DNA from 2 places in the Paenibacillus sp. FSL W8-0194 genome. Region 2 is predicted to be linked to the other one. Evidence: riboswitches for the same ligand, from Rfam matches in the RefSeq annotation. Region 2 holds a riboswitch; the other holds the start of a gene.
What was found. A riboswitch is a leader RNA that binds a small molecule or an ion and turns the genes downstream of it on or off. The one in region 2 is predicted to bind cyclic di-AMP.
Positions count from the first base shown of each region.

Region 1: it holds a riboswitch for cyclic di-AMP, as region 2 does, so the genes downstream of both, MKY58_RS12055 (APC family permease) here and MKY58_RS27820 (C40 family peptidase) in region 2, are expected to answer to the same signal.

Region 1 covers NZ_CP150205.1:2,686,297-2,701,787, forward strand. Annotated here, with positions in the region: gene MKY58_RS11985 (SIS domain-containing protein) at 1-580, shown strand, start outside; gene frlD (fructoselysine 6-kinase) at 647-1,429, shown strand; gene MKY58_RS11995 (GntR family transcriptional regulator) at 1,499-2,245, shown strand; gene MKY58_RS12000 (hypothetical protein) at 2,434-3,150, shown strand; gene MKY58_RS12005 (DJ-1/PfpI family protein) at 3,417-4,202, opposite strand; gene MKY58_RS12010 (DUF2306 domain-containing protein) at 4,320-4,967, opposite strand; gene MKY58_RS12015 (DJ-1/PfpI family protein) at 5,020-6,060, opposite strand; gene MKY58_RS12020 (hypothetical protein) at 6,080-6,304, opposite strand; gene MKY58_RS12025 (Rrf2 family transcriptional regulator) at 6,600-7,109, shown strand; gene MKY58_RS12030 (NAD(P)/FAD-dependent oxidoreductase) at 7,170-8,087, shown strand; gene MKY58_RS12035 (iron-hydroxamate ABC transporter substrate-binding protein) at 8,200-9,156, shown strand; gene MKY58_RS12040 (NAD(P)H-dependent oxidoreductase) at 9,370-9,999, opposite strand; gene MKY58_RS12045 (helix-turn-helix domain-containing protein) at 10,133-10,492, shown strand; partial or broken gene MKY58_RS12050 (cardiolipin synthase) at 10,742-12,267, shown strand; cyclic di-AMP (ydaO/yuaA leader) riboswitch at 12,457-12,619, shown strand; gene MKY58_RS12055 (APC family permease) at 12,759-14,582, shown strand; gene MKY58_RS12060 (DUF1961 family protein) at 14,609-15,025, shown strand; gene MKY58_RS12065 (GNAT family N-acetyltransferase) at 15,234-15,491, shown strand, end outside.
Region 2 covers NZ_CP150205.1:6,017,144-6,032,634, forward strand. Annotated here, with positions in the region: gene motB (flagellar motor protein MotB) at 82-891, opposite strand; gene motA (flagellar motor stator protein MotA) at 875-1,675, opposite strand; gene MKY58_RS27800 (hypothetical protein) at 2,012-2,305, shown strand; gene MKY58_RS27805 (4a-hydroxytetrahydrobiopterin dehydratase) at 2,494-2,799, shown strand; gene MKY58_RS27810 (c-type cytochrome) at 2,892-3,251, opposite strand; gene MKY58_RS27815 (GNAT family protein) at 3,408-3,863, opposite strand; gene MKY58_RS27820 (C40 family peptidase) at 4,068-4,559, opposite strand; cyclic di-AMP (ydaO/yuaA leader) riboswitch at 4,563-4,701, opposite strand; gene MKY58_RS27825 (C40 family peptidase) at 5,121-5,585, opposite strand; cyclic di-AMP (ydaO/yuaA leader) riboswitch at 5,592-5,731, opposite strand; gene MKY58_RS27830 (hypothetical protein) at 5,992-6,825, opposite strand; gene MKY58_RS27835 (M1 family metallopeptidase) at 6,837-8,828, opposite strand; gene MKY58_RS27840 (YwhD family protein) at 8,991-9,500, shown strand; gene MKY58_RS27845 (DNA-3-methyladenine glycosylase) at 9,615-10,262, opposite strand; gene MKY58_RS27850 (endonuclease/exonuclease/phosphatase family protein) at 10,278-11,339, opposite strand; gene MKY58_RS27855 (PBP1A family penicillin-binding protein) at 11,497-13,548, opposite strand; gene speE (polyamine aminopropyltransferase) at 13,876-14,703, shown strand; gene speB (agmatinase) at 14,721-15,491, shown strand, end outside.

The sequences.
Region 1 (15,491 bases), 2.7 Mb from region 2:
TTTCATGCTCCTGTACATGGTCGTATTCCGGTTCATGCATAACCGTAACGAATTCCCTCAGTACGAGCAGTTCACGAAGGAAGTCGCCCAGCTTCCGCGGGCCATTCTGGATGCCGTCAAAACGTTCGACTCCAAGGCAGAGGCTTTTGCCATTGAGCATAAAGACACCGACTACCACATGATGGTCGGCTCCGGTAACCTGTGGGGGAATACGTATTCGTACGCCATGTGCGTACTGGAAGAGATGCAGTGGATCAAGGCCAAATCGATTCATGCGGCCGAGTTCTTCCACGGTACGCTCGAGCTAGTGGTGGAAGATACCAGCGTCATCCTGCTGAAGGGCGAGGATGAAACCCGACCGCTGACGGACCGCGTAGAGCGGTTTGCCGAAAAAGTTACGAAGCGATTGACCGTGATCGACACCAAAGACTTTGCGATGGAAGGCATCAGCGACGAGTTCCGGAAACATTTCGCCGTCAGCATCAACTGGGCGCTGCTCAGCCGGATCAGCGTCTACCTGGAACGCGAAAGAAACCATCCGCTGACGCTTAGAAGATACTACCGCAAAATGGAATATTAATACGGATCGGGAGTGCTGCGATGCCATCCGGCACTCCTTCTTTGAACACGGGGAAGGTGAGAGAAGATGCGAATCGTGACCGTCGGAGACAACTGTATGGACGTGTATCAATCGACAGGCGAGGCTTACCCGGGAGGAAACCCGGTGAACGTGGCGGTTTATTTGTCCGAGCTGGGTGCGGACACCGCCTATATCGGCTGGGTAGGAACCGACCGTTACGGGGAGATCATGGTCCGGGCGATTCAGGGGAAGGGCGTGGATACGTCAAGAGTTTGGGCGAAAGAAGGGACCACTGCGATCACCTACGTCGAAATGGCAGGCAACGAAAGAAAGCTGGGCGATTATGAGGAGGGCGTCATGGCCGGCTTTTGCCTCAGCCCCGAGGATCTCCGGTTTACGGAATCGTTCCAGCTCGTCCATTCCGCCATTTGGGGCCATGCCGACAGTTATTTTCCTTATTTTAGAGAAAAGGGGCTTTTAACCTCTTTTGACTTTGCCGATAAGTTGGACCATGAACTCGTGACGACGCTTGCGCCATATGTGGACTATCCGTTTTTGTCTTATACGCAGGATGACGAGCATATCCGGAATCTGATGAAGAAAATCAAGGCTCGGGGTTCCCGAATCGTCGTGGCCACCCTTGGCGAAAACGGCTCGTTGGCATACGATGGCGTTCGATTTTATAAGCACGGCATCGTCGACGTGGAGGTCATCGATACGCTCGGGGCCGGGGATTCTTTTATCGCCGGGTTTATTTACGGGACTTTGAAAGGGCTTCCGATCGAAAGATGCTTGGAGCAAGGGGCGCAAAGGGCTGCAAAAACCATCGGCTATTTTGCCGCATGGTGACTGGGCGGGACCATCAATGTATAATAGAGGGATAACAAAAGATCATTGATGGATAAGGATGAATGTTCAATGAATTTAAATCCTTCGACCCCTCAGCCGCTCTACATGCAGATCCGGCAAATGTTGAAGAATGACATCCAGCACGGGCGCTACAAGCCGGATGAGCAAATCCCGACGGAAGCCGAGCTATGCGACATTTATAACGTGAGCCGGATTACGATCCGCAAGGCGATCGAGGAACTGGTGCGGGAAGGGGCTCTTACCCGGATTCCGCGGCGGGGGACCTTTGTGGCATCCAACAAATTTCACAACGAGCTGCTGTCTGTAAGCGGATTCTCGGAGTTCAGCCACCAGCTTGGCATGATCCCGAATTCCCGCATTCTACGAAGCAACGTCATCGAAGCGACCGAAGAAGTGGCCGGGCATCTTCGGATTGGCGTCGGCAGCCCTGTCCTGGAGTTGGAGCGTCTCATGTATGTCAATGAGCGTCCGCTGTTCTACGATATCGCGCATTATTCGCTGACCCGCTTTCCCGATCTGGAGAAAAAAATCGCGATGAACGAGTCCACGTATAAAATTTTGGCCGAGGAATACGGAACGGAAATCGTAAGCAATGATAAAGAAATCGATGTCATCAGCGCGACGAAGGACTATGCCAGGCTGCTCGAATGCGATGTCGGGGCGAATTTGTTCCGGATTTTGAAAGTCGCCTTCGACGCGAAAGATGAGCCTGTACATCTCTCCACGTTCATGTGCGAAACCAATCGGGTGACTTTGACGGTTCATCGGGCCAAGCAGGTGCATGAAGAGTCATAGATTTCAAGCGGGACCGCTTTACATGTCTGTCACATTTAGCGTTAAAACCTTCCTTTACCGGAGGTTTAACGCTTTTTTTTATGAGTAAAATACGCTTTCATGAGCCCAATTTAGGCTTGTGCAAGTCACATAGGCATTTATCCCGTCATAATATGTTGCTAAATCGGTACAGCAAAGGAGAAATATGAATGTATCCATACCATTACGGTCCGCCCGGTTATGCGCCCCATGGTTACAACCCGTACGCTTACGGCGTCGTGAATGATCCCGGCGGTTATCCGCCCGAAATCTCCGATCCTGCAGTACGTCAGCAGGAATTGGGAATCGAATGGCACGTGCAGGAAGGTCCTTGGAGAGGCGTATGGCGCAGAAGGGGGAACAGCAATACGTTCGATGCTACCTGGACCATGCCGGGAGCTCAGGCCATCACGGCCGTGTTGACGATCCATATGTTTGGCAATTTCGTTTATGTCCTTCGGCAAAACAGCAGCGACGGGAATACCTGCGTGTACACCGGCACGCTTTCCGGGGACGGCCGAACGGTGAGCGGCAATTTTCGATGCATCCGGGGTCAGGGCACCTGGACGGCAACCATCATTCATCGCGAGAGAACCCGCTTGGGACGAATCTGGCATGTGCAAGAGGGCGGTTGGAACGGCGTATGGACCCGCCGCGGGAACAGCAACGTTTTCGACGCCAGATGGACGATGCCCGGAGCTCAGGAAATCACGGCCGTGTTGACGATCAACATATTCGGCAACAACGTCCAGGTTCTGCGGAGAAACAGCAGCGATGGAAACAACTGTGAATACACCGGTACCCTCTCCGGCGACGGCCGAACGGTTACTGGAACGTATCGTTGTACCCAAGGCGGAGGTTCCTGGAGAGCTACCATAATCTTTTAAACCCATGCAAGGTATGATGCCGAACGACGAATTGACGAATCGTTGGAAAAACAAAAAATATTCGTATATATTCGTGCATTAGCAGCTTCCGACCGCCAGTAGGCGGCTTTTTTATTGGGTGCCGGTCGAAACGAAAATCATCTTAGAAATATGGCATGTTGGTTAAGCATCCTCATCCCCATTTTGGAAGTGGGGTGAGCGACAAAAGAAGTGCCGTTCATTCGCGAACGACACTTCTTTTAGGTAAGCGCTGAAGTTTTAAGGGGTCAACGGATTGCAGCGGGATTCGCCCCAAAGTCGGTCGGCATCATGCCTTCCGCCCGCCATACCGTGCCTTTTCGTTCATATTCGAACAAGTTTTCGATGGCGTTGGCGATTCGGGGCCCTAACTCACGCTCGACCAAATACAGCGCCACGTCCAGTCCCGAGGTTACGCCTCCGCCGGTCACCAGCCGTGGGCCGTCTTCGACGACTCTGGCATTGACCGGGATTGCGCCTGCGGCTTTTAATGCAGCCATGCCCATTTGATTCGTAACGGCATGTCTGTCATTTAACAAACCGTCCATGGCAAGCAGCAAAGAACCCCCGCATACCGTAGCCACGGTCACATTCTTATTATCCAAAGCCTGATTTATCAAACGCGTCAAGCCGGTATTTTTGGCCTGCCTTAATATCATCGGGACGGCATCTTCCGAATTTCCCGCCGGCTTGCCCGAAGCCCCGGGCACCACGATGATTCCCGGACGATTCGGATTTAAGGCGGCCTGAGCTTCCAGGGCAGGCCCCTTCAGGCCGCTCGGTACGGAACGTTTGCCTTCCGCCGACACCAATTCGACAGTCACCTTTCCTTCGGCGAACATGCCCGCGGCCGCAAATACTTCATACGGCCCCAACGCGTCCATGAGATCAAACCCATCGTACAATACGATCTGCACATGTAAGCTATTGGCCTTGGAAGCCTCTTTTTTGTCTGCCGATGCAGCGCTTGCTGCAGGAGCCAATAAACTTATGACCAGCGAAATGGTCGCGAGCAATCCTAAAATTTTTTTCATGGAATACTTATCCTTTCTCGCCGCTGCGGCTTTCAAGAAACGGAGCCATTTTAGCGCTTAGAGTGTTTTATACAAGGAACACCTGCAATTCATCTTGCCGAGGTTAGGCCGCCTCATTTACGAGGTGATGGCAGCATCTCCGGACCGCACGATCCTTCGAACGATGATTTCAGGAATAATCAGCAGCAGTACGATGGAGACGTAAATGCTGATGGTATAGCTGGTGACGTATATCAATCCGAATCCCCGGTGGAAAAGGGAAGTGATGAGATGGATGAACAGGTTCGTAAAACAAAAGGCATAACTTCGGATCATCCAGTTCCGGTGGCGGTCAATCCGTTTCTTTTTGATTTGCGCAAGCGCCGTTATGCTGATAAGCAGCCAGATGATATTCAGCGCGTTAAACGCCATGCCGCTTAATTTGCCGCCGGTGGCGTATGGAGCCATGTATCCGGAAGTCAGCACGACAATGAGCACGGATAGAAAATAAACGTAGCCGTTAACGCGATGGAATCGGCGGCTTTTTTTAAACACGCGATTCGAAAAATTAAGCAGGCCCGCCGCCATGGCGATGCAGGCAAAAGCGACATGGACGTACATCACGTTCAACCAGGCCGGGAGATTCAGCTCCCGTTTCAGTCCGGTTTTATGGCTTAAAAATGCCTCGGCTCCGGGATCGATGATATAGTTTTGCGTCAGAGCGTAAAGGATAAATAAGATGCTTGCACAGGCAAGAAGCGTGTATAGCGCCTTTCGATTCATCATGTCATGCCAAACCTCCGCGGCTTTTATTATTGTTGCCGATGCCCGCTTTCCGTCAGAAAATCCGCATGCCAGTCAATTTCGACGCCGGCAGCATGCCGGCCTTGGCGATTCCGACCATGTGGTCCCCGTCGGCTGCAACCTCGAATTTCAAATTGAGGCGCATCGGTTTCGTGATCCGCAGCATCCAGGTAAGCATATTGTCCTGGAGAACGGGATTGATAAACTCAACCGTTTCATTTCCCTGAGTCGCTTTGCCGCGTATCGTCCCATGTTGGGTCGATATGGACAGCTTGACTTGCATTTTTCCAACCGGCGTAGCGATCACCGTGTCCCAATCCCCATCGAAATCGGAGGCTCGCGCGATAAGGCGATCCGGGCTCGGGCGGTCATGAACCGCGGGAGCTTCATCCGATGCGATGCTCGGTCCGTTTCCCGTTAAAGCCTCCTGACGGCCGGGCGCTATTCCGGTCTCACTCCATACCGTTCCTCTTCGTTCATATTCAAACAGCCGTTCTACGGCGTGCGCGATACGCGGCCCAAGCTCACGCTCGACCAAATAAAGAGATACGTCGAGTCCTGAGGTAACGCCCCCTCCGGTAACCAGATTGCCGTGATCCACGACACGTGCCGGAACGGGTACAGCGCCGGTCGCTCCAAGCAATTCCATGCCCAGATGGTGCGTGACGGCCGGTCTGCCCTCCAGCAATCCTCCCATGGCGAGCAACAGAGAACCGCCGCATACCGTGGCGACAATGACGTCTTGTTGCCCAAGCGCCCGGGCCATTAAATCGATGACTGATGTATGTACCGCCCGCCCCAGAATCGCCGGGATCGAATCGGGACCGTCACCCTCGATTTCCCCGGACGCGCCGGGCAAAAGGATGATTCCGGATTGCTCCGGATCCAGCGTGCCGGTTGCCTCGATTTTTAACCCGTTTATGCCGCTGGTCACGGATCTCGGTCCTTCGGCGGTGACGAATTCTACGCGTAACGCGTTTTTGGCATGCAATGAAGCTGCGCTGAAAACCTCGAAAGGCGCAATGGCATCCAGCAGGTCGAAGCCGTCAAACAGCACGATTTGAACGGTCAGCATATGCAAAACCTCCTAAACTTTATTTTTTTGCCAGAAGATCTTTCAGCCTGCGATATTCGTTTTCGTCCAGTTCGCCTTTCGCCATCCGGCTTTTTAGAATCGAAGCGAATTCGGGATCCTTTGCTCCCTGAACCTTGTACCGCTGCCGGATGGCATAGATTCGAACGGCTACAAAACTAAAAAGCGTCAGACAAAATAATGCCCCAAACGGGAAAAACGAAAAATGGCCGTTGTCCAAGCCCATTTGAAAACCTCCTTCATCCGGTATTGTGTCGCGGCGAGCGCGGTTTGCGTTCCGCCTGGCCGTGCTTGCATGATGTATCATAACAAACGAATATCTCAAATCAGGCCGTAAAAAGATCACAAAACAATCAACATGGCATCGCAACCTTCGAAAGGTTTGAACGGGCTTGGACATACGCAGAATATGATCAGGATGATGGATTCAAAATCGGGGACTTGCGCTTATACCGCCATTCGAATATTATAGATATTAGATATCCATAATAATGATAATGGTTAGAAAGGAGGTGCAAACCATGCAGTTCTCCAAAAGTACGGATTATGCGCTGCACGCCTTGCTTCATTTGGCTCTCGCGAAGATTCCTCATAACGGCAACGGCCACAAAAGCCATAACGTCGGGATCAAGGAATTATCCGCCACGCTTGGCGTTTCGGAAAGCTACTTATCCAAAATCATGTCCAAGCTGAGACAGGATGGGATCGTACGAGCCGTACCGGGAGTGAACGGCGGTTATGAGCTTGCGCGGCAGGCGGATCAGATTACTTTTCTGGACGTGATACAAGTGATTGAAGGAAGACAGGGGATGTTCGAATGCTCGACTTCCGAATCGCGGCAGCATCGGTTGTTGGCAGAAGAGGGGACTGCATCGACAGAGCAGGAAAGCCCGGGGGAAAACGGATGTTTGATCGAGAAAGTGATGTTAGGCGCGGAACGCCAGCTTCACCAGTATTTGCGGGAACATACGATCCAAACGGTGCTGAACGAGGCTTTGGAGCGTTGCAACCCAGAAGCAAACAAGAAGTGATACACTTCTTGCGCTTTAATTATGGACATTATAGATCTATGGAGGTATAAAAAGATGATGATGAGAAAACAACTTTTGGATGCGGTGATTATCGGCGGGGGACCGGCCGGGTTGAATGCGGCCCTTATGCTTGGGCGGGCAAGGAAGCATGTTGCGGTGATCGATGAAGGCAAACCCCGCAACGCGGTTACCCGCGAGACCCACGGATTTCTTACCCGCGACGGCGTCAGCCCTTTTGAATTTCGGCGTATTGCGAAAGAAGAACTTAGCGCCTATCCTTCGGTTACTATCGTGGAGGACACGGCCGTATCAGTTGCGGGCGAGGATGGGAATTTTCAAATCAAGACGGCCCAAAGAAACCTGTATGCGAGCAAAAAGCTGCTGTTTGCCGTCGGAATGAAGGATCGGCCGCTCGACATTCCCGGGCTGGATGAGGTTTACGGGAAAAGCGCGTTTGTATGCCCGTATTGCGATGGATGGGAATTAAGGGACGAGCCGCTCGTGGTTATCGTTAAAGGAGCGGATCTGATGCACTTCGCACCGCTTATTTCCGGATGGACGAATCGTTTTACGGTCTGCACGAACGGCCCCGCCGGGCTGACGGACGATCAGCGGGAAGAACTCCGGCGGCATCAAGTGCCAGTGTTCGAATCGCCGATCCTTAACATTGAATCCAACGAGGGGATCGTGCGCCAAGTGGTTCTGGAAGACGGCACGTCCATTCCATGCAGGGGGATCTTTTTTAAGCCGGAGCTGACGACGGGCTCGGACTTGCCGCAAGGGATCGGTTGCCGCTTAACGGAGGATGGGATGGTTGTCGTCGACGATTTTGGAAAAACGACCGTACCGGGCGTCTATTCCGCCGGAGATGCGGCGTCGCGGCTGCATCAGGCCATTGCGGCCGCAGCTAAAGGGGCGTTTACCGCCGCGGCGCTCAACAATGAACTGAACCTGGAGGCCTGGAGACAAAACGGCTAACGATTTGACCGCAGCAGGGTCACGGGATATTCGTTGACAACCCTAATAAATATTGGTATTGTAATTTCAATAAATGAGATTGAGAATCAATATCAATTAAAGGGGTTTGGAAATGAATAAAAAGTTATTTTTGCCCGTCGTTTTTATGTTGTCCGTCATCTTGCTCAGCGCTTGCGGGAACAACGCCTCTAAACATCCCTCGAACGCCGGCCCGATCGCGAGCGAACCGGCATCAGCCGCGGCCGGGTCTGCGGCGAGCACGGAAAAAGTCACGTATCAATCCGAGCTGGGCCCGGTCGACGTGCCGGCCAATCCGCAGCGGATCGTCGCTCTGACGAACGCGCCGAACGTGCTTTCCCTCGGGGGAACGCTTGTCGGCGTAGATGAATGGACGGAGAAAAACCCGCTGTTCACCGGGAAGCTCAAAGGGGTAGAGGTCGTCTCCGACGGCAATCTGGAGAAGATCATCGAGCTGAATCCGGATTTGATCATTGCCGACACCAGCAGCAAAAATATCAAAAAGCTGGAACAAATCGCGCCTACCGTCGCCTATACGTGGGGAAAAAGGGACTATTTGGCGCAGCAGATTGAAATCGGGAAGCTGCTGAGCAAGGAGCAGGAGGCGAAAGCTTGGGTGGATGACTTTTCGAAACGGGCTAAAGCAATCGGCGATGAAATTAAGAAGAAGATCGGCGAAAACGCGACCGTATCGGTGTTCGAGACCGACTCGAAAAACTTCTACGTATTCGGCAACGCCTGGGCGCGCGGAACCGAGTTGCTGTATCAGGCGATGGGGCTGAACATGCCGGAGAAGGTCAAAGCGGATGCGCTTGGTCCCGGATACTATACGCTCTCCCCGGAAGTGCTTAGCGATTATGCCGGGGATTACATCGTTCTCAGCAGAAGCGCGGCGGGAGACAACTCGTTTATGCAGACGAACACTTGGAAGAATATCCCGGCCGTCAAAAACAAGCATGTGATTGAAATCGACACAGAGGCTTCTTCTTACAGCGATCCGATGACGCTTGAACATCTGCTGGACATCTTCAAAGAAGGTTTCTTAAAATAAGCCGTCCTCTCATGAACAGGCAAATTCCGAAAAGCTTCACACCGGAAGAAGGCCGCAGCACGGAAAGAAAATCTGAGGTGTACGTTCAGCCTGTTGAAACATTTCAACAGGCTTTTTTTATGATTTAGGAATAATTTAATGACTGGGTTTTTTATGGAGAACAAGGGCCTCGCATTCTTGCAGATTTCCGGTCGGGAACGGTGCAAACCCCGATCAGAAACGTTTGGCAACTTCCTTCGCAAGTGCAATCGCTTTTTCTTTTACGAATGGTGCCTGCTCCGATACTGCCGTTCCTTCTACAAAAACAGCCTCTGATTCAATCCCATAAAACCGCAGAATCTTGCTCAGATAGCTGAATCCCATTTCAATCGGCGCAAGAGGACCTTCCGAATAAACGGAACCGCTGGCTTGAATGTGCAAGGCTTTCTTGCCGGGCAACAGTCCTACAGGACCATTTTCGGTATATTTGAAAGTCTTGCCCGGAATGGAGGTCGCATCCGTGTATGCTTTCAACACCGGCGGGACTGAAAAATTCCACATCGGGGAGACATAAACGTACTTATCGGCTGCCATGAATTGATGAAGAATTTCTTCGAGACGAGCTACTTTTGATTCCTCCGCTTCGGACAACTGATCGAATGACGAACCCGACCGAAGCTTTCCCCACCCCCTTAAAACATCGGCATCGATCTGCGGAATATTTTCTTTATACAGATCCAAATGAACGACTTCATCTGCCGGATTTGCTTCACGGTATGCTTCAATAAATTCCGCGCCCACCGCGAGGCTATAAGACTCCTCGGGATGAAGGGGGTGTGCAGTGATGTACAATACGGTTGCCATAATTCAAACTTCCCTTCTGTTTTTAAATGAAGTAACACTTCCAAGCTGATCATATAATATATACTTACTTATGGTAAGTAGGCACAATAATGTGGTATAGTATCAAAAAAGGTACTGAAAAGGAGGCGAACGCATGCCAAAGAACCCTGCCCAATGCCAATTCGTCGTGGCCTTGGATTCGATCGTCGGCAAATGGAAGCCGATGATCCTTTATCATTTGCTTCAGGGCCAACCTTTGCGGTTCAATGAGCTAAGAAGATTGCTGCCCGATATCACGCAAAGGATGCTTACGCTCCATCTGCGCGAATTGGAGGAGGAAGAGATCGTTAAACGGGTCGTTTATCCGCAAATCCCGCCGAAAGTGGAATACTCCATCACGGAATACGGCAAGAGCCTGTCTCCGATTTTGGAAGCCTTGCATCAATGGGGATTGGCCCATGTCGAGCGAAAACAGCTCCATAAGGGGAACAATGAACCAACGGAAACGGACTAGCGTTCAACAAGATTGCTTGTCCGTTTTTTTGATGATGCAGGGGGGAGGCAAGCAGCCAAAACGGCATGTATAGACATACCGTCATGCAGTATTTAAAATGGCATAAGCAGCTTCCTTTAGGGTGTATCAGCAGGTTTTTGATTTTTGAGTGAGCATGTCCTAATTATTTCGCGGAGAGGAGCAAGATGAGAACGTACACATGAGTCGGAACCCAATTATACATCGGAGAATAGGTGAATTTTACTACATATGAAAAACCGCGTTTTTCAAATCGTGATCGTCGTAGTCCTGGTGCTGGTCGGCCTATTTGTCATGAACAGGTCCGTGATCCGCCTGTCGACGCTGATCGGCATTTTATGGCCGCTTTCGATTATAGGCATCGGCTTCATCATTTTTATGGAAAACCGTTCGCCGCAAAGCACGCTGGCATGGTTTTTGATCCTGGCATTTCTTCCGGCGGTAGGTGTGCTGTTGTATTTGCTTTTTGGCAGAAGCCGCTGGAGACGGAAAAACATCTGCACCGGGCGGAAGAACAGAGAAAGCTGTTCCGGGAGATTTTGGCGGGCAGGCGTTTGAATTTGGCCCCATTGTCTTTGTTAAGCGAGAGGTCGGAATATGTCATCAAGGTCATTGAAAGGTTCGGCGGCGGCCCGGCAGCAACGGAAACCGAAACCAAGCTGTTGATCAACGGCGACGAAACCTTTTCGGAAATTTTGCAAGCCATCGAAAAGGCCGCGCACCATATCCATATCCAGTATTATATTTATCGTTCGGACCGCATCGGCACCGCCATTCGGGACGCGCTGATCCGCAAAGCCGAATCGGGCGTGATCGTACGTTTTCTTTTTGACGGATTGGGCAGCAACGGGTTGCGTAAACGCTTTTTGCAGCCGATGAAAGATGCCGGCATCGAGGTCGTCGAGTTTGATCCCATTTTTTCGCCTTGGCTTCTTGAAACGGTCAATTACCGTAACCACCGCAAAATCGTCATCGTTGACGGCGTGGTCGGCTTTACCGGCGGGCTGAACGTCGGCGACGAATATCTCGGCCGTTCCAAAAAATTTCCGGTCTGGCGCGACAGCCACTTGAAAATCGAAGGAAAGGCGCTCTATAAACTGCAGGCCATTTTCCTGGAAGACTGGCTGTACGCAACCAGCGGCCAAAACCATTACTCTTGGGACGCTTACATGAACAGGTCATATTTTCCGGATCAGGGGGTCCCGGCGAATGGGGCCGTTCAGATCGTGGCCAGCGGCCCAAGCTCGGAAGATACAAGCATACGCAACGCGCTGTTGGCCATCATGGCATCGGCAAAAAAATCGATTTGGATCGCCACGCCATATTTTATACCGGATCAGGAAACATTAACATTGCTGCGGTTGTCCGCGGCGGCAGGCATCGATGTACGCATCTTGTACCCGGGGAAAAGCGACAGCGTGATCAGCGACCAGGCATCTCAATCCTACTTTACGCCCCTCCTTAAGGCGGGAGCCTCTATATACCATTACAAAGACGGCTTTATTCATGCCAAAATCGTGCTGGTGGATGACGAAATCGCATCGATCGGTACGGCCAACATGGATATCCGCAGCTTTGAGCTGAATTACGAGCTTGCCGCGGTGCTTTACGAATCCGAAACCGTGCTGGACATCAAACGCGATTTTGAGCAGGATTTCAAGGACTCCGTCCGCATCGCTTGGGACTCCTTCCAGAAACGAGGCATTCTGAAACGCATTTCAGAATCGCTGATGAGGCTTATTTCGCCGCTGCTCTAAGCGTCGGCCGAAAACAGGCGTGAACCATGGCTACGGCCAGAAAAAAACAGGATGCAGCCGTTGCAAGCGATGCCATGGATTCAATTTGCCCGTTTTCGCGCTACAATATGATTCTTTGCCTCTTTACAGTAAGTATCCAACGGGAGTATGATTTCATTCGTAAATGAACTTGTGACCCTGAATTGTCATTTTCCTTGATCGCTTAATTCTGTATCCAGAAGCGGGGGAACCAACGGGAGGAAGGGAACTTCGTCCCAGGGGTGAATCACTTGATTATGTTCGCAGGTCGAGTGTAGGGATACTTTCAATCCCGAATCCGTCAGCTAACCTCGTAGGCGTTATGAAAGAAGGATTTGTCGTGCGCTTTTGAAAGCCGCGGGAAAGCCCAACTTTCCTGTGGCTTTTTTTGGTGTGCCCAATTGGGCCAAAAGGGGAAACAATAAGGATACTTTCATGGAACTTTAACTTGAACAGTGGCGGTGAATGACACGATGGCAGCGTTAAAAAGGCTCCTCATTGGACGTCCTCTGAAATCTGCGGAATTGGGAGAACAAAAGCTCAACAAAAAGAAGGCACTTGCGATACTTTCCTCGGACGCGTTATCCTCCGTCGCCTACGGTCCCGAGCAAATCCTGCTGGTGCTGATCACGGTCGGCGCATCGGCTTTCTGGTATTCGATTCCGATAGGAATCGGGGTCCTTATTTTATTATCGGCGTTGATTCTGTCGTATCGCCAAATCATTTTCGCTTATCCGCATGGCGGGGGAGCATACGTCGTATCCAAGCAAAATTTGGGGATATATCCTGGATTGGTGGCCGGCGGCTCGCTGTTGGTCGATTACATTTTGACCGTGGCGGTGAGCGTCTCGGCGGGAACGGACGCCATCACGTCGGCATTTCCCGTGCTGCATGAGCATACGGTGGCGATCGCAGTCACGTTTGTTATCCTCATTACGCTCCTGAATCTGAGAGGCGTCACCGAGTCGGCTTCCATCTTGGCGTATCCGGTGTACTTATTCGCGCTGGCGATGTTCATTTTGATCGGCGTGGGGCTGTACCATATCGCGACCGGCCAGGTTTCACCTAACCTGCATACGCCAGTCGGCACGCCGGTGGCAGGGATCAGCTTGTTTCTGCTGCTAAAAGCTTTTGCATCGGGCAGCTCGGCGCTGACCGGCGTTGAGGCGATATCCAACGCGATACCAAATTTCAAAGATCCGGCCCCTAAAAATGCAGCCAAAACGTTAATGGCCATGGGCATTCTGCTGGCCCTGCTTTTCTCGGGCATCGTGTTCATGGCTTATTATTTGGGGATCTCCCCGAATGCGCAGGAAACGGTCGTATCGCAAATCGCCAAGGAAACCTTCGGGCGCAATTTCATGTATTTTATCATTCAAGGAACCACTGCGTTGATCTTGATCTTGGCGGCGAATACGGGGTATTCCGCTTTTCCGCTGCTGGCGGTGAATCTTGCCAAAGACCGGTTCATTCCCAGAATGTTTACGGTAAGGGGAGACCGCCTCGGATATTCCAACGGCATCATCTTTCTTGGGCTGCTTTCGATCGTGCTGATTATTGCCTTCCACGGGCAAACGGAGCATTTGATTCCGCTGTATGCGGTAGGCGTTTTTATTCCTTTTACGTTGTCGCAGACGGGGATGATCGTGAAATGGGTGCGGGAAAAACCCGCAGGCTGGGTGACGAAACTTATCATCAATGCGATCGGCGCGCTCATCAGCTTCACCGTATCGGTCATGTTTTTCGTGACCAAGTTCCCGCAAATATGGCCGGTGTTAATATTCTTGCCTTTGATCGTTTATTTGTTCCACAGAATCAAGAAGCATTATGAAGCGGTAGGCGAGCAGCTTCGCTTGTCGACCTGCGAACCGGCGGTTCCGATCGAAGGAAACGTCGTCATCCTCCCGGTGTCGGGCATCACGCACGTGGTTGAACATTCGTTGAATTATGCGCAATCCTTATCGGCGGACCAGATCATTGCCGTATACATCCCTTTTGAAAAGGAAGAGGAAATACGCTTCGAAGAAAAATGGAAGAAGTGGCGGCCGGACGTCCGGCTGGTAACGTTGCCTTCCCCTTACCGGAGCATCATACATCCGCTGAGCAAATTCATCGATATGGTTCATCGAAAGGCCAGCGAGTCCCATTATCAGGTGACGGTCGTCATTCCCCAGTTCATACCGAAGCGGAGCTGGCAAAACCTGCTGCATAACCAAACGAGTTTGATGATTCGCACGTATTTGCTGTATCGCAAAGACGTTATCGTAACGACTGTTCCGTACCATCTGAAAAAATAAATGGACCTGAAGAACCCGGTCGTCGTCTGGACGGCCGGGATTTGTTCGATCCTTCGATCAAGCCGCGTACGGGCGAATACGACCAGTATCATCACGGCGAAATCAACGCCTTCCATGTCTCCTATTTCCGGAGGAAATGGGCGGAGGAGCGGAAATTTCACACGTGCAATTTGCGGAAAAGCTACGGTTTTCACCTGGTCGCGCAGGGCGCAGACCCGATTCCGGGCGTCATGGATGCGGCCAGGCCCTACCGAATGCTGATCGTAAAAAACGGACCATGCATTACGTTTGCCGTTAACGACCTTCCGGTTTTTTCGTGGAAGGACGACGGCGAAACGTACGGACCTCCGCTTGCAGGCGGCAAGCTCGGTTTCCGCCAGATGGCGCCTTTGATCGGCGAATACGCGAATGTCGCCGTATATGCCGAAAAACGGGAAGGATAGGGGACTATAACAGATAATCATCAGAAGAGGCTGTACATGAACATCGCGCCAATGATGTTTCGCGGCCTCCTCTTTTTTTCATTTCGAATAATTCGTTCCACAACCCTCGGTTGTTGAAGTATAATCGATTAAATTATGCAAGCGCGCCGCGTGCGTCTAAAGGGAAGGGGGCCATGCGGCATGAAGAAGGTAAAAGGGGGAGTTGCCAATGAAAACATTGCCGACCATTTCGTTAGAAAGACTCGTATTGCGGCCTTTTATTTTAGATGATGCCCCGGCGGTCCAAAAATTTGCGGGGGATCCGTATGTGGCCGAAACGACTTTATACATTCCGCATCCATATGAGGACGGCGTCGCCGAAAAATGGATCGGTACGCATGCGGACAATTTCAACGGGGACCGGTCGCTTGAATTGGCGATTGTACATAAAGAGAACGGCGATGTAATCGGCGCCATATGCATAGGA
Region 2 (15,491 bases):
CGGCATGCCGCAAATAAACGTAAAAAAGCTGTATGATCGTTATTCAACGAAAATACAGCTTTAGCTTTTTAATGGGCATTTCTATGGGTTGGGGACCTGCATTTGCTGCGACTGATCCGTATATTTGCGGATGATCGAAACTTCGACCCGGCGGTTCATTGCCCGGCCCGCAGCCGTATCGTTGGAGGCGATCGGGTGGTATTCCCCGAAGGCTTTCGACGTGAACATGGCCGGATTCAGCTTCGGATTGTTCAGCAAAATTTTCATGAAGTGAAGCGCCCGGTCCGAGCTCAAATCCCAGTTCGAGGCATATTCGCTGTTGGAGATCGGCATATTATCGGTATGCCCCGAGACGATGACGTTATAGCTTGGGAACTGCTGCAGCATATTGCTGATCGCCAATGCCAGTTGCCGCGATTCGGGCTTCACGGCGGCGCTGCCCGAGGCGAAAAGCGCATTGTCGCTGATGGTGATGGTCAGCTCCGATTGGTTCAGCTTCGTATTTAGCAGGTTCGTCAGGCCGTTGTTTTTAATATACTGATCCAGCTGCTTCTTTAACTTCTCCATGTCTTCTTGCTCCTGTTTTGCAAGCTGGGCTTTTCGTCTTCTGCCATCTTCAGTGCTGACGGCGTTGGCTTGGCTGTCCTTTTTGCCTTTGTCCAGGTTTTTGTCGGAAGGCAGCGCCGAGCTGAAATTGAGTACCCCGGTGCCGGTGCTGAGAGCGGTATTAAACGCTTTGCTCATTTCCTCGAACTTTTTGTTGTCCGTCGCGCTCATGGCGTACATGACGATAAACAGGGCGAGCAGCAGGGTCAAAAGGTCGGAATACGGCAGGAGCCACGATTCGTCGGCATGTTCTTCATGAGGTTCATGTCTAGTCTTTTTGCTCACCTGTAGCATCCTCCTTCTCATTCATTTGAGCACGCTCGGAAGGGGTCAGGAAGACGGAAAGCTTTTGACTGATCGCAATCGTGGATACGCCGGATTGAATGGACAAAAGCCCTTCGATCATCATCAATTTCAATTCGATTTCCTTTTTGGACAGTCGTTTCAGCTTGTTGGCAATCGGATGCCATAATACATAACCCGTGAAAATACCCAGGAGCGTCGCAATGAAGGCCGCGCCGATCGCGTGAGCGAGTTCGCCCATGTTCTCCATCTTGGTCAGGGCCGCGATCAAACCGACGACCGCGCCAAGCACCCCGAGCGACGGAGCGTACATGCCGGCTTGGGAGAATAACAAAGCGCCGGCCCGATGCCGTTCTTCCGTTGCCGCGATATCTTCCATTAATACGTCGCGCACGAAGTCCTGGTCGTTGCCGTCAATGATCATTCGCATGCCGTTGCGAAGAAACTGGTCGTCAATCTCTTCGACTTTCGTTTCAAGGGCCAGCAGCCCCTCGCGGCGGGTAATGGAGGCCCATTCCATGAACATGGCAATGAGTTCGCGGCGTTCGACCAGCTTTTGCTTAACGAACACCATTTTGATCAGTTTAGGGAATTTTTTAATCTCTGACATCGGGAAACCAATAAATAACGTAGCAGCCGTGCCCCCGAGAATGATGACGTAAGCGGCGGGGGTAAGAAGGGATACCAAAGGCGCACCTTTGAGTACCATACCGAATAGGACCGCGACCAACCCGAGTATTAGGCCGATAAGTGTTGAAATTTCCATTGCGCACCTCATCCATGAGAAATAAAATTGAATCCTTTCGCGCACCAAGGCTGCATCCTTGCAAGCATGGTGTCTCATCAAAAACGTAATTATAATATTTATCGTCAGGAACGGCTTTTTTTTTAAGGGGGTTTTTCCGTTATAATGAAACATAAGGGTTCATCGGACCTATCCTGACATGGGAGAATCGTACAGTTGGTAGCGCAGGCCCTACATACAATGAACTAAGAAAAAAGAAAAAGCCGTCCTTCGGAGCCGGTAAAGACGGCGGAGCCGATCCATGGTTCGCCCGATTCGATTCGTTTAGACGACATAGACCAGATGGAGGTAAAGCCGATGGGAGTCAAACATGGGCGTGAATATGACGAAATATTGAAGGATTTAACGGAGGCGGTGGGAGGCATCCCGGACAGCTACCTGTTTTTTGAGATGGATGGCGGCGAATGGCTGCTGCTGAGTCCCGAGGAGAAACTGGAGGTTCATGAGGCGCTTGCGGAAGACCTGTTTTATGCCTTGGGTACCGAGCCGGTCATTGAAGTAGGGAGCGGCGTCGTCATGTACGACAAGGCCAACCACCGGATCAATCTGCTGATCGGGGACGAGGAACTGACTGTAGTCCCACTCATCTAGTCCAAGCGCCGAATGGATTTTTGAATATCCGTCATGGTAAGATATAACAAGTTCTGGGCCGAGGCGGCCATATTCATATTTATTCAACGATCGGAATACAATGGGAAAAGTCAACAAGAGCATGGATAAGCAGCATCCTTTTTAAATTTCGATACGAGGGTGTTTGGTTTCAGGGAGGAAATGAGAATATGGTTTACACGCTAGAAGAAGTGGAAGCGCATTTAGCGAAACTGGAAGGCTGGGAGCTGGAGGAAGGACGCTGGATTGTGCGGAAATTTATTTTTTCCAACTTCATGAAGGGAATTTCGTTCGTCGATGAGGTTGCGGCGATTTCCGAAGCCTTCGATCACCATCCCTTCATCACGATTGACCATAAGAACGTAACGCTGCGGCTGACTTCATGGGATGACGGCGGCATCACCGCGCTCGACATCAAGGAGGCGCATCAGTTTAACGAATTGTTCGAAAAAATGCGCTCAGGCGAGAAACGCTAAAAAATAAGAAAACCGAAAGCAAAAAAACACGCTTCGCCAGACCTTGCGGTCATGCGCGAAGCGTGTTTTTATTCCTTCAAGGAAAACGGCCATTACTTTTTGGCTGCAAGCCACTGGGCTACGTTGGCAATCTCCTCTTTTTGGAGCTTGTCTTTGAAGGAAGGCATGCCGCCTCTGCCCTTGGTAATGATCGTGTAAAGTTCTTCAGCAGACATCTGGGAGCCGATTTTTTGCAGGTTCGGTCCCACGCCGCCTTGCAGCTGGTCGCCGTGGCAGCTGATGCAGCCCTGGGCTTTCACAACGGCTTCTGCCGCTGCAGCGTCCATGGTTACTTCAGGCATGGTCGGTTTTTCTTCTTCGGCTACCTGCTCTTTACCCGGCAGCGTAAACATAAGCACAACGGCCATTACGCATGCAATCGTTATCAAACCGCTCATGATCCATTTTTGCATCCGTTTTCGTCCTTTCTATGTAAACTGCAGTTCTCTCATTTCTTCATTATAACGGAACAAGCCGGTACATCAAATAGTTTGTGACAAAAAAGCAAACGAAAGCCAGTTTAAATCCACTAAACGTACACAATTTTGTACCATTTTTCATTGACGTTTTTAAAGCCCTTGATAAACCATGCAGTAAAAGCGCTCGACGCCTTCAGGCGTCTGTTTTTCGTACGTATCGGTGATCTCGAATCCTGCCTTGACGTAAGCGCGTATCGCCCGCAAATTCCAATCCTGTACCTCCAGATCGATCTCCTGTCCGGGAAAGCGGTCTTTTGCCGTCTCCACGATCGCCTGGATAAAGCCCGGACCTCGTCCCTGGCCGCATAAATCCGGCCGCATGCCTAAACCGAGGCGCACGACGTTGACCATCGGAAACAGCTGCGCGAACCCGCATAGCTGCCCGTCTCCATCCAGCACCGAAACGTATTGCTGCCTCCGCAGATCCGGATCTCCAAGCTCGATGCCGAGGGCCTCCATCTGCTCCCAGGGAAGCCAGCCGTAGATGCGGTCGTAAGGGGGGGCGTACATCCAGCCGCAGCAGGCCTCGGCCTGCTCCCGCGTCATGGGCGTAACGGTATAAGAGTCCTTCGAAACGTTCACAAGAAGCCTCCTTTCGTAAGAGACGTCCGCTGCTAAGTAGCATTTGATGATTCCATAAAATCTATTCCTCGGGGATCAAGCGCGACAAGCGCAAAAAATCCCGTACGGAGATTCGGCAAAAATCTCGGTACGGGCTGTCGTACAAACCGTGCGGATCAGGCAAAAATGTTATTCAACGTCATCATTGTCTGCAGAATCGACGGCAGAGGCTTGATATGTATCACTGCTCATAATACGTTTCGCGCCAACGTAGCGGTTGACGTAATAGCTTTCGCTAAGCGAACTGACGACAACGCCGCGGGATGTCGAAGCATGTGCGAATTTACCGTCGCCGACGTAAATGCCGACATGGGAAACGCCGGAACCGGATGTATTAAAAAATACGAGATCTCCTGCTCTCAAATCGCTGCGGGAAACGGAAGTGCCCATCGTAAACTGCGAACCGGACTGGTGAGGCAGGTTGATGCCGAGATGCTTAAATACGTACATCGTAAATCCGGAGCAGTCAAAGCCGTTGGTCGTCGTTCCTCCGGTTCTGTATTTCGTTCCGAGCACATCGTCGATGACTTTGTCCATTTTCGAATCCGCGAAAGCGCTTCCGGCCCCAACGGTAAATACGATGGCAAAACTCATGACTGCTGCTGCTAGCTTCTTTTTCAAAATTAATACTCCTTCCGGTGCCTGCGAGGTTAGCTTAAGGATTCGGTAGAAGGTCCCCTATGATCCCTCTGTTGCAAGATCAATTCACCCGTAAATGGTTCCCCCGCTTCCCTAGTGTGAGGAAATTCGGCATATGTCTTTTTACACTATATACTTCAGGAGCCGCCTGTTTACAGGCAACGGCTCAACAAAGATTACAAAGTTGTTACTAACGCTGGGATTATTGTAACAAAGGAATGACGTTTTGGCAATTGTTTCTATGCCTAAACCTTCAAAAAAATCACCATAATTTCGGGATTTTTGCCAAATCGGCTCCAACGAAGGACAATTATAAGCGTTTTTTACTTAGAAAATTGGTTTATTTAACGGAAAGGAAGGGTAAATCATAGTTGAAGGCACGTGGATGAGCGGAGTTTGAAAGTTCGAAAAAAATTTTTTTTGAAAGTTGTTACTTTTTTAGGTTTTCAAACGTCTAATAAGTAACAGGAAACCCGCGAGGGATTTCGGCAAAAATCTCCGCGCGGGCATCGTAAGCTTTTTCGTATGTTTATGGGTGAGTTTCTAGTTGTAGACGGCCGCTTTGTATTTAGCGGTACTCATGACACGTTTGGCGCCAATGTAGCGATTGGCGAAATAGCTGTTGCTGAGCTTGCTGATGGTCACGCCTTTCGAAGAAGACGAATGGGCAAATTTTCCGTTTCCTACGTAGATTCCGACATGGGATACGCCTGCGCCGCTCGTATTGAAGAATACCAGATCTCCGGCACGCAAATTGCTTTTGGAGACGGCGGTGCCGATTTTGAATTGGGCGCTGGATTGGCGCGGAATGGAAACCCCTAATTTTTGGAATACATAACGCGTAAACCCGGAGCAATCAAAACCTTTGGTCGTCGTTCCTCCGGTTTTGTAGGAAACGCCGATGGTGCTGTTCACGACATGACTCAGAGAAGATTGCGCGAATACGCTGGTTCCCATGGAGAACATAAGCGTCAAACCAAGCGCCGCGGCTGTTAACTTCTTTTTCAAAAATATAAACCCCTTCCATGTTGCCTGCGAGGTTAGCTTAAGGATTCGGTTGAAGGTCGTCCCCTATGATCCCTATGCTGCGAGATCAATTCACCCAAAGTGGTTCCCCCGCTTCCCGGTGCCAAGGAATTCGGCCTTGATCAAGCACCCGAAAGTGACTATTGATGACGATTAATTGGTATTTTCGTTGAAAATATCGTTACAGCACAATATGAAAAAGTTACAGTAAAAATGACAAAGTTGTTACTAACTGCTTACTCGGATTATTTTAACAGAGGATGACGACTTTGGCAAATCGTTCGGGATCTAAAAACGACAAAAACCCCGCCCTTTTTATTTTGAAAGGGGGGGGTTTTTCTTATATCAAGGGGTTGGAGTGATGACAAAAAGTTAACTTTTTGATGATTTATTTTTCCGTGCCCCGATGCGCTTGGGCGTACCACAGGTCAAACTTCGCCGAAATGCCCCATAATCTCATAATGCAGCTGACGAGGTGGTAGCCCTGCTGGAGGATGAGCGCGATGATGCCTGCCCACATCCAGGAAACTCCCGTACAGAGGCTGAACAAAATCAGGCTGAGCGAGCCGAGTATCAGCGAAACGCCGATGAGCGGGAACGCGCCGCGCAGGCAGTGCCACAAGGGAGGCAACAAGCCGCCGCCGCCGGTCTTGCCGAACTGCATGAAAAGAATCAGTTGGTGCACGATATATCCGTACAGGAGCCATCCCAAAATCCAGGGAAGAACGGACAGGCCCATGGATTGCAGCGGCATCCCGTCCAGAAGCGCCGCATATACCTTAGGTATGACCCAGTAGGCCGGGGCCGCGAGCAGAACCCATTCGATCAAGTGAAACAGAAGGACGGTTTTTCCGTGGCGCTTCATGCCTTGGAAGAAAAACAGCCCGACTTCGCCCTCGCGTTCACGGTGCAGCCCGTAAAAAATTCCGGCATGGATAAAAGGGGTCAGCAGCATGCGAAGGGCAAACATCGAAAGAAGAATCCAAATGTACATATGCACCGTGCCGCTGTCGGAAAGGCTCATTTTGCCTTCGATGTAATAAAGCAGCTGGCTGAGCTCATTGGGCTCGGGGTCCGGATAACGCATCAGCAGCGGAGTGACGGCCGAATGGACCAGCCTGTACAGAAAGTAGCCCCAAATCAGCTGGTACAAAAAGAGAATGATGACGATATAAAATTGGTTTTTAAGACTTTTCCAGCCATGCGCAATATGGGATTTCACCGGTTCTCACCTCACCAGGACAGACTTCCAAGCAGCGTCTCGATCAGCTTGGTGATGCTTACGTTCCAGCGGACCAGAACCTTCTTGTCCATATCCGCTTTCAAGTAATTGTTGAAGTGCCTGTTCTCGATCACGATCGTGTATTCCGGATCGACCATCGCCCAGGCGAGCGGTGCCTTATACTCCAGCTTGAATTCGGCGCTTTCCGCCGAGCCGTTCCAGACTTTGTTCAGCGTATGCCCGTCCGTGAAGGTGAAGCGTACCGGGACTTGGGGGAAATCTCCGCCTTTTTTCGAAATTTTTACAATCGACTCATAGACGGGGCCGGAAGCTGCATCCTTCTTGCGGACGGAGATGGAATCGACCGCGAAGTCGGCCATTTGATTTCCGTAAACGTATTGATCGAAAAAGGACTGCCAGGATTGCCGGGTAACCTGCTCGACCACCTTTTGGAAGTCTGCCGTCGTCGGATGTTTGAAACGGTATTTTTTTGCGTAGGTGCCTAGAATTTTGTTCATCGTTTGCTTCCCGACTTGCTGTTCCATCGCCTTTAGCAGGAGTTTGCCCCGGTAATAGACGTTCAGGGCGTATTGATCCTGGGAGCCGTATTTCCATGCTTCCTGCGTCAGCGACATCGGGGACGCGATCAAGGATGACTGGATAGGCAAATTCGGAATGACGCCGTATTCCTGCTCCATCAGCTTATCTTCGGCATAGGAGGTGAATCCTTCGTCCAGCCAGGCTTCCTCGAACTCGTTGCTCGCAAGCATGCCATAAAAATACTGGTGCCCGATTTCGTGGATGACCGTCCGTTCCAGGTCGTAGCCGGGAGAGTCGTCTTTGGCCCCGAAGGCGGTGATCAGCGTCGGATACTCCATGCCTCCGGCCCCGTTCCCCGATTCCGGCGGCACGACGATCGACAGGGTGGAGTACGGATACCGGCCGTACCATTTGCTAAAATATTTGAGGGCGGCTTTGGCGGCAAAAAAGTATCTTTGTTTCAAGTCTTTATGGGCGGGGTCCAAATACAGCTTGATGCGCACGCCCGGGACCTCGGGAGACGAGAACGGCTCTTCGGCGACGATAAAGTTCGGCGACGCGGCCCAGGCAAAATCATGGACATCGTCGGCATAAAACTGATAAATTTTTTCTTTCCCCCGGATTTGCGCGGGTTGCACGGGAAAGCCGGTGGCGGCTACGATATAGTCGTCCGGCACGTGAATGCGGACGCTGTAGATGCCGAAGTCGGAGTAGAATTCGGAATTGCCGTGATATTGATGCAGGTTCCATCCTTCCGCCTTGCGACCTCTTGTCCCCTCGGGCTCATAGACGCTGATTTTCGGGAACCATTGCCCGGCCATGACGAAATCATCGTCCGCGGTGCCCATCCGGGCGAATATTTTGGGAAGTTTGACCTCAAAACGCATGCGGATCGTAATGCTTTCGCCCCCTTTGACCGGTTTCGGAAGCCGGACCTTCACGAGGGTCTTGTCCTTGACGTTGCCGTCATCGGGCTGAACGTATTGCATGCGGTGCATCAGCGAAAGGCCATCGGCGGTTTTCATTTCGGTGATGCTCATTGAACCGAAGCCGTCCGCAGGCATCGTGTCATTCCGGAGCTTTCCCCCGGATTCTTTCATAAACGTGGAGTCCATCGAAGAGAAGGCGTTAGGGTACAAATGGAAGTACAGCTCGTTCACCGTCTTTTTGCCGGGGTGGATCCAGGTCAGCGTTTCGGTTCCCTTGATGATGCGGTTTTCGGCATCAAGCGTCGTATCGATATGGTATTCCACGACCCGATTGCTGAGGATTTCAGCCGTCGGCTTCTGTACGCTTTCCTGCTGGGCGATCGGCGTGGACACCTTGGGAGGCTTGGCCTGATCCGGAGCATAGGAAGGCCGCGATTCCGGTGCATCCCGAAGAAGGAGCGCCCCTGTTCCCGCAAGCAATAGACAGAGGGCAATGAACGATGAAATAACGATTTTGGCGCGTGCTGGAGCCATATACGAATACCTCCCGTTGACAAGCATCTAAAGCATGTATATGTTGGCTTTCCAGCGATTATTAGTTAAAATAAAATTAAGTTGCTTGACCAAGAGGCATATAAAGCAGGACGCCTGCCCTGAAACCGGGACAGCGCGTTTTCAATAGGAGGAACACGAAACGTGGAAAACAAGGAGCAAGTAGGCAAGAAGCAGATTGCCCTGAACATCGTCAGCGGCAAAAGCAAGCATAAAATCGGTTTTGGCGCAGGCTCCATCGACCTCAACAACATTTCTCCGGTCATCATTGACCGCGGCGTGGCTACGATCGATATCGGCGCCATGCATGCGAAGAGCAAACCGGAACGCCGTATCCGCTTTTCGGCCAACCGTGAAGACGTGCCGAATGGACGCCAGGTATGGATCGTTTGGGTGGCAGTCGACCGCGACGAGTCGGGGCAATATTATGCGGGTGCGACGGCCAGCGAAATGTGGATCGACGAGGAAGCGCGCAGAGGCTGGAAAATTCTTGCCGATCACGTCAATCGCATGGATGCCGCGTTGAAACGCAAATTCATGCTGGACGAACTGGGCGCGGAAGAGAAAAAACTGCTGAAGGATCTGCTGGTCTCCCATAACGAGGAATGGTGGGACAGATCGCCGGAAGAGCTGAAGCAGGCGCTTGACGTTTAATCGCGGCTATCCCGTTTACTGCCGCAATCAAATAAAAGGGTCTGCCGGCGCTTGTTGAACCAACAAGCAGCTGGCAGGCCCTTTTTGCTTTTTCCAAGCCCGTATGTCAACACCTCAACACCCTCTCCACGGCGTGGGATGCTTGTCTTTCACGGATACGTACGGATTCCCGTCGATGTAAAAACGCCAAGGCTTAAGCGCATATTCCCCGGCGTAATCGATATTGATCCTCGGGCACTGGACGATCGGAAGTTCATTTGCCGCATCTCCAGACTCCAATCGCAGAACGCCGTCCGCTTGAAACAGCGGGTATCCGTTCAGGCTCCTGTCGATCCGCAGCGCGCGGCACAGCTTGCCGGGCCCATTGCTGAGATTGGCGGCTTTTCCGGAGAACCGGCCGCGGCGTCGTAGCATCAGCTCTTGATCCCTTTCGCTCATCGGCTCTACCGCGCGAATCAATACCGCCTGCGGGTCATCGATCTCCCCGACGACGACATTGAGGCAGGAATACATGCCGTATATCAAATAGACATAGGCGATCCCGCCGGCCGCAAACATGACCTCCGTCCGGTTGGTGCGCCGGTTGCCGAACGCATGGCTGCCCCGGTCTTCCGCTCCGCCGTAGCTTTCCGTCTCGACGATGCGGCAGCGGATTTCGCCCTCCTCCGTAACCCGTACCAGCGTTTGGCCGAGCAGGAGCGGGGCCGCTTCTAGCGCCGTCCGCGCCAGCAGCGAAGGGGAAATCAGTTTCGGTTCCTGCATGGCGAGCCTCCTTCCTTATTTTAAAACAAACTCGGCCTTCACCGGGTTATGGTCGCTGTGTTCATGTTTGAGATCATAGCCCTCCACATGAAGGATCTCGATGTTCGGGGATACCAGAAAGCCGTCAATGACCGCACGGAAATTCAAGCCTTCCTTAAAGGGAAGGTCGACCGTCCGCACCGACGGGACCTTGTTGTCCACGGCCCACTGGAATCCTTCCGGCTTGAAATCTTCCGGGAACGGCTGAAGCCACTCGGGCCAATCCTGGGTCGTTTTGAAGGCTTTCGGATCGGTGCCGGGCAGCGAGTGGTTCCAGTCGCCTCCGACGATCAGATAATTCCCCAATGCCGTTTCCTTCTGGATATAAGCCTTCAAATAATGAAGCTGCTGTTTGCGGATGCTTCCGCCCTTATCGAACGCGGACAGATGAAGATTGACCAGAACAAGCTCCTTGCCGTTTTTGACGGGAATGCGGTTTTCGATGAAGGCGCGGTCCAGATCGAATTGCTGCCGGGGCCATTTTTCTTCTCCGGGCAGTTGGTACCGCACGGCGCTGCTGCTGCTGAATTTGGAGAGCGTCAGCATTCCGCCCCGGACGTGGCCCATCGGGTGCAGGACGGGAACGGGAACCCAAGGCATTTTGTAATTGTCGGCATAGGAGAGGCCGTATCCCGGCAGAAAAACCTTCAGGGAATCTGCCTCGTTAATGCCGTAGCTGCGGGTAGAGTCGATATCCACTTCCTGAATAAAAATGATATCGGAACGCAGGCCGCTCAAAAAGGTTCCCATGCCCCTCAAGTTCAACTCGGTTTGCCTTTTGCTGCTTGAACGCGATCCGGTCCCGCCATCCATGAAGAAATCCTGATCCCGATCCAGCCCGCCGTAACCGATATTAAAGGTCGTGACGGTAAAAGCGTCTCCGGTTTTCATCACACGATCCGGATTGCCTTCCATAACGATCGGCTCGGTTTCCCGCGGCCTGTAGTCCGTCACGGTCACGTACAGCAAAAAAACGCCGGCGAACAAAAGGATCGCAACCGCGGCGCCCCCGAATGCCCACAACACTTTTCTAACCATCTATTGACTCCTTCATATATCAGACTATTCGAAATTCCCGAGCAAATTTCTTCCATGCAGTCCTACTGTATCATGCGGAAGCTTGGGGAATCCAGAAGAAAAGGCCCGCCTCTCCGGGACTGCCTTAGACCGGGAGAGGAGGCCTTTATCGTCATCGTTAATCCGTCAGCCAGCGTTTAATGGTTTTCCACCAGGAACGTTTTTCCGACGTGCCGCCTTTGGCTGCGGGCTGTTCGGGATCTCCGCCGTGCGCGGCGCAGTATTCGGTCGGCTCGGTACCCGCAACGAACACCTCCAGCTTCTTGTCCGGGCAATCGGCGGTGGCCAGCTTTCCCGTTTCCCGGTCGACGTATACGGTAACGACGCCGCTTGGAATGCTGAATATTTTCGGCGGCACGTTTTCGAGCGCTTTTTCCGTAAACCGGGCAAATATCGGCGCTGCGCGGTGGCCGTCCAACGTGGTGATGGTTCGTCCCTTGTCATAACCTACCCAGACGGCCGTGGCCAGCTCCGGCGTATAGCCGACCATCCAGGCGTCGGTATCGGTCGTGCCCGTTTTGCCGGCGACCGGGCGTTTGATCAGGGAGGAGACGCGGCTTCCCGTTCCCCCGGATTCGAACACGCTCTCCATCAGATGGGTTAAAACGTAAGCAGCCGCTGGCTCCACGACCTGTTCGCCCGCGGTTTCGGGGGCTTGATACAGCACTTCCCCGGCCGCATCCGTAATTTTCAGCACGGCGACGGGCGGCATCCGTTTGCCGCCGTTGCCGATGACGGCGAAAGCGGAGGCCATCTCGAACGGACTGATGGGCGAAGTCCCAAGCGCCAGCGAAGGAACCGGCTTCAACGGGCTGACGATGCCCAGCCTTTTCGCCATATCGATGACGTTGTCAGCGCCGACTTTCAGGAGCGTATTGACGGCATAAATATTATCCGAGGCGGCGATCGCCTGCTGCATGTCGATTTCGCCCAAATACTTTTCTCCGAAGTTGCTCGGCCGGTAGATTTTCCGGTTGTTGTCGTAGTGGAACAGGGTCGGCTCGCTTTTGAACGTGCTCAGGCCGGTCATCGTTTTCGAAGACAGCGCCGTCAGATACATGATCGGTTTAAAGGATGAGCCCGGCTGGCGCGTTTTGGAGAGCGCATGGTTAAACTGGCTTGCCTTATAGTTTTTTCCTCCGACCATCGCCTTGACGTAACCTGTGCGCGGATCGATGGCTACGAGCGCCGTTTCCAGCTCGCTGTTTGGATCCATGCCCCGGGCCACCGCCTCTTCGGCTGCCGCCTGCGCATGGGGATCCAGCGTCGTATAGATATTCAGGCCGCCATGGTCCAGCTGCTCCTCGCTGATGCCCAGCTGGCTGGTGACGAGGTTCCGGATATAATCCCGGAAAAAGGGGGCGGACACCCGGGCCAGCTGCTGCTCCTGAGGCTTCAAATGAAGCTTCTCGGCGGCGGCCTCTTCGGCCTCCTGCCGCGTAATCTGGCCGGTTTCCACCATCGTGCCGAGCACGATCCTTTGCCGCATTTTGGCATGATCCATATGCTTAAATGGCGAATAGTAGGTTGGACCTTTCGGAATGCCGGCGAGCATCGCGCTTTCGGCCAGGTCGAGTTCGGCGGCCGGCTTGCCGAAATACATCTGCGAAGCGGCTTCGATGCCGTATGCGCCGTGGCCGTAATAAATTTCATTTAAATACATTTGCAGAATTTCGTTTTTGCTGTATTTCATCTCCAGCTGCGCGGTATACATCGCTTCTTTTATTTTTCGGGTCCACGTTTTGGCATGGGACAGATACAGGTTGCGGGCAAGCTGCTGCGTCAGCGTGCTCGCTCCTTGGGCCCGCTGCATTTCTTTCAAATTGACAAGCATGGCCCGGCCCATGCCTTTGACGTCGAACCCGATATGGTCGAAAAATTTCCGGTCCTCAACGGCCAGCGTCGCTTTCACAAGGAGCGGGGATATCCGCTCGAGCGGGACGGGCTCATAGCTCCGGCCGCTCGCCGAAAAGGTGGCCAAAATATTGCCCTGGCTGTCCAGGAGGCGGGAATTGCGGTCGGTGTCGGCGACGGGAAGGCTTTTTTGATACAAAAACCCAAGCAAGATGCCTACGGCAAGAAGAACGGCCAGAGTCATGGCCAGCATCAGCTTGATCAACGCGGCAAACCGGCTTTTGCGTCTGGGCTTGGAGTGATGGTGCTGCGGCATGGCGTTTCTTCCCTTCCAGTTATATACATTCATTATGGGAAAGGAGGGGCGGGGATATTCATTTTCCTTTCATAAACAGGCCGGAAAAAGGACAAGATGAACCGGGGATGACGGGTACATTCCTGGGGGCCGGACAGGCCGAAAAGGTGTGAAAAACTGTATCTTTACAGTCATTTCCCCCATCGCGTATAATTCAAAAGATGTGTTTGCGCATCCATAGTTTGGTACAATAAATAAAGCGGGGATTCAGCCTGACCGGAAAGCTCCGGACGAGGGATCAACCGAAGCGAAGTCCCCTATATTCTAGCGGAAAGAAGGTAGTTGTCGATGGAATTGTGGTTTACGGAAAAGCAAACCCCCGCTTTTGGGATTACAGCTAAAATCAAACAAACGTATGTTAACGAAAAAACCGACTTTCAGGATCTGGCCATGGTCGAGACTGAAGAGTTTGGAAATATGCTTTTGCTTGACGGCATGGTGATGACAACGGAAAAAGACGAGTTCGTATACCATGAAATGGTGGCCCATCCCGTACTGAACACGCACCCGAATCCGAAACACGTGCTGGTGGTCGGCGGCGGCGACGGCGGCGTGATCCGCGAAATCATCAAACACCCGGAAGTGGAAAAGGCGGTGCTCGTCGACATCGACGGCAAAGTGATCGAATATTCGAAAAAATACCTCCCTTCCATCGCCGGCAAGCTGGACGACCCCCGGGTCGAAGTGCACGTGAACGACGGTTTCATGCATATTCATGAGCACAAAAACGAATACGACGTCATCATGGTCGATTCCACGGAACCCGTCGGACCGGCAGCGCCGCTGTTCGAGCGCGGTTTCTACCAGGGCATCTACGAGGCGTTGAAGGACGACGGCATGTTCGTGGCCCAAACGGACAATCCTTGGTTCAAAGCCGACCTGATCCAAAAGGTCAACCGCGACGTCAAGGAAATTTTCCCGATCGTGCGCGTATACGGGGCCAACATCCCGACATACCCAAGCGGCCTCTGGACCTTTACGATGGGCAGCAAAAAGTACGATCCGCTCGAAGTGAACGAAGCGGACATTCCGGAAATGGACACCAAATATTACACCCCACGTCTTCATAAAGCGGCTTTCGTGCTGCCTAAATTCGTGGAGGATTTGACGAAATAAGGAGGCACCTTAGCACGATGAAACTTGATCAGGCATACTCAGGCAACGTGTTTATTCTCAGTTCCGACGATTACGAAAACTCCAAGGCCGTCATTTACGGCATGCCGATGGATTACACGGTCAGCTTCCGTCCGGGCTCGCGCTTCGGCCCTGCCCATATCCGCCAGGCATCCGTGGGCCTCGAGGAGTACAGTCCTTATTTGGACAAAAGCATCGAAGACATGACCTATTTCGATGCGGGCGACTTGCTCCTGCCTTTCGGCAATGCATCGCGCAGCTTGGACATCATCCGCGATTACGTGGGCAAGCTGCTGGATGACGGCAAATTCCCGATCGGCCTCGGCGGCGAGCATCTCGTCACTTGGCCGGTGATTGAGCAAATGTACGCGAAGTATCCGGATCTGATCCTGATCCATATCGACGCGCATGCCGACCTGCGCGAGCAATACGAAGGCGAGCCGCTTTCGCATTCCACGCCGGTCCGCAAGGCCGCTGCCCTGATGGGCGGCAAAAACATTTACCAATTCGGCATCCGCTCCGGATCGCGCGAGGAATTCAAATTCGGACGCGAAAACATCAACTTCTACCCGTTTGACGTAGCTGCTCCGCTGAAAGAAGCGCTGCCTCAAATGGGCAAACGTCCGGTGTACGTGACGATCGACATCGACGTGCTGGATCCGTCCGCCGCTCCAGGCACGGGTACCGCGGAAGCGGGGGGCATCACCTCCAAAGAGCTTTTGGAGGCCGTCCATCTCATCGCCCGTTCCGACGTGAACGTGGTCGGCTGC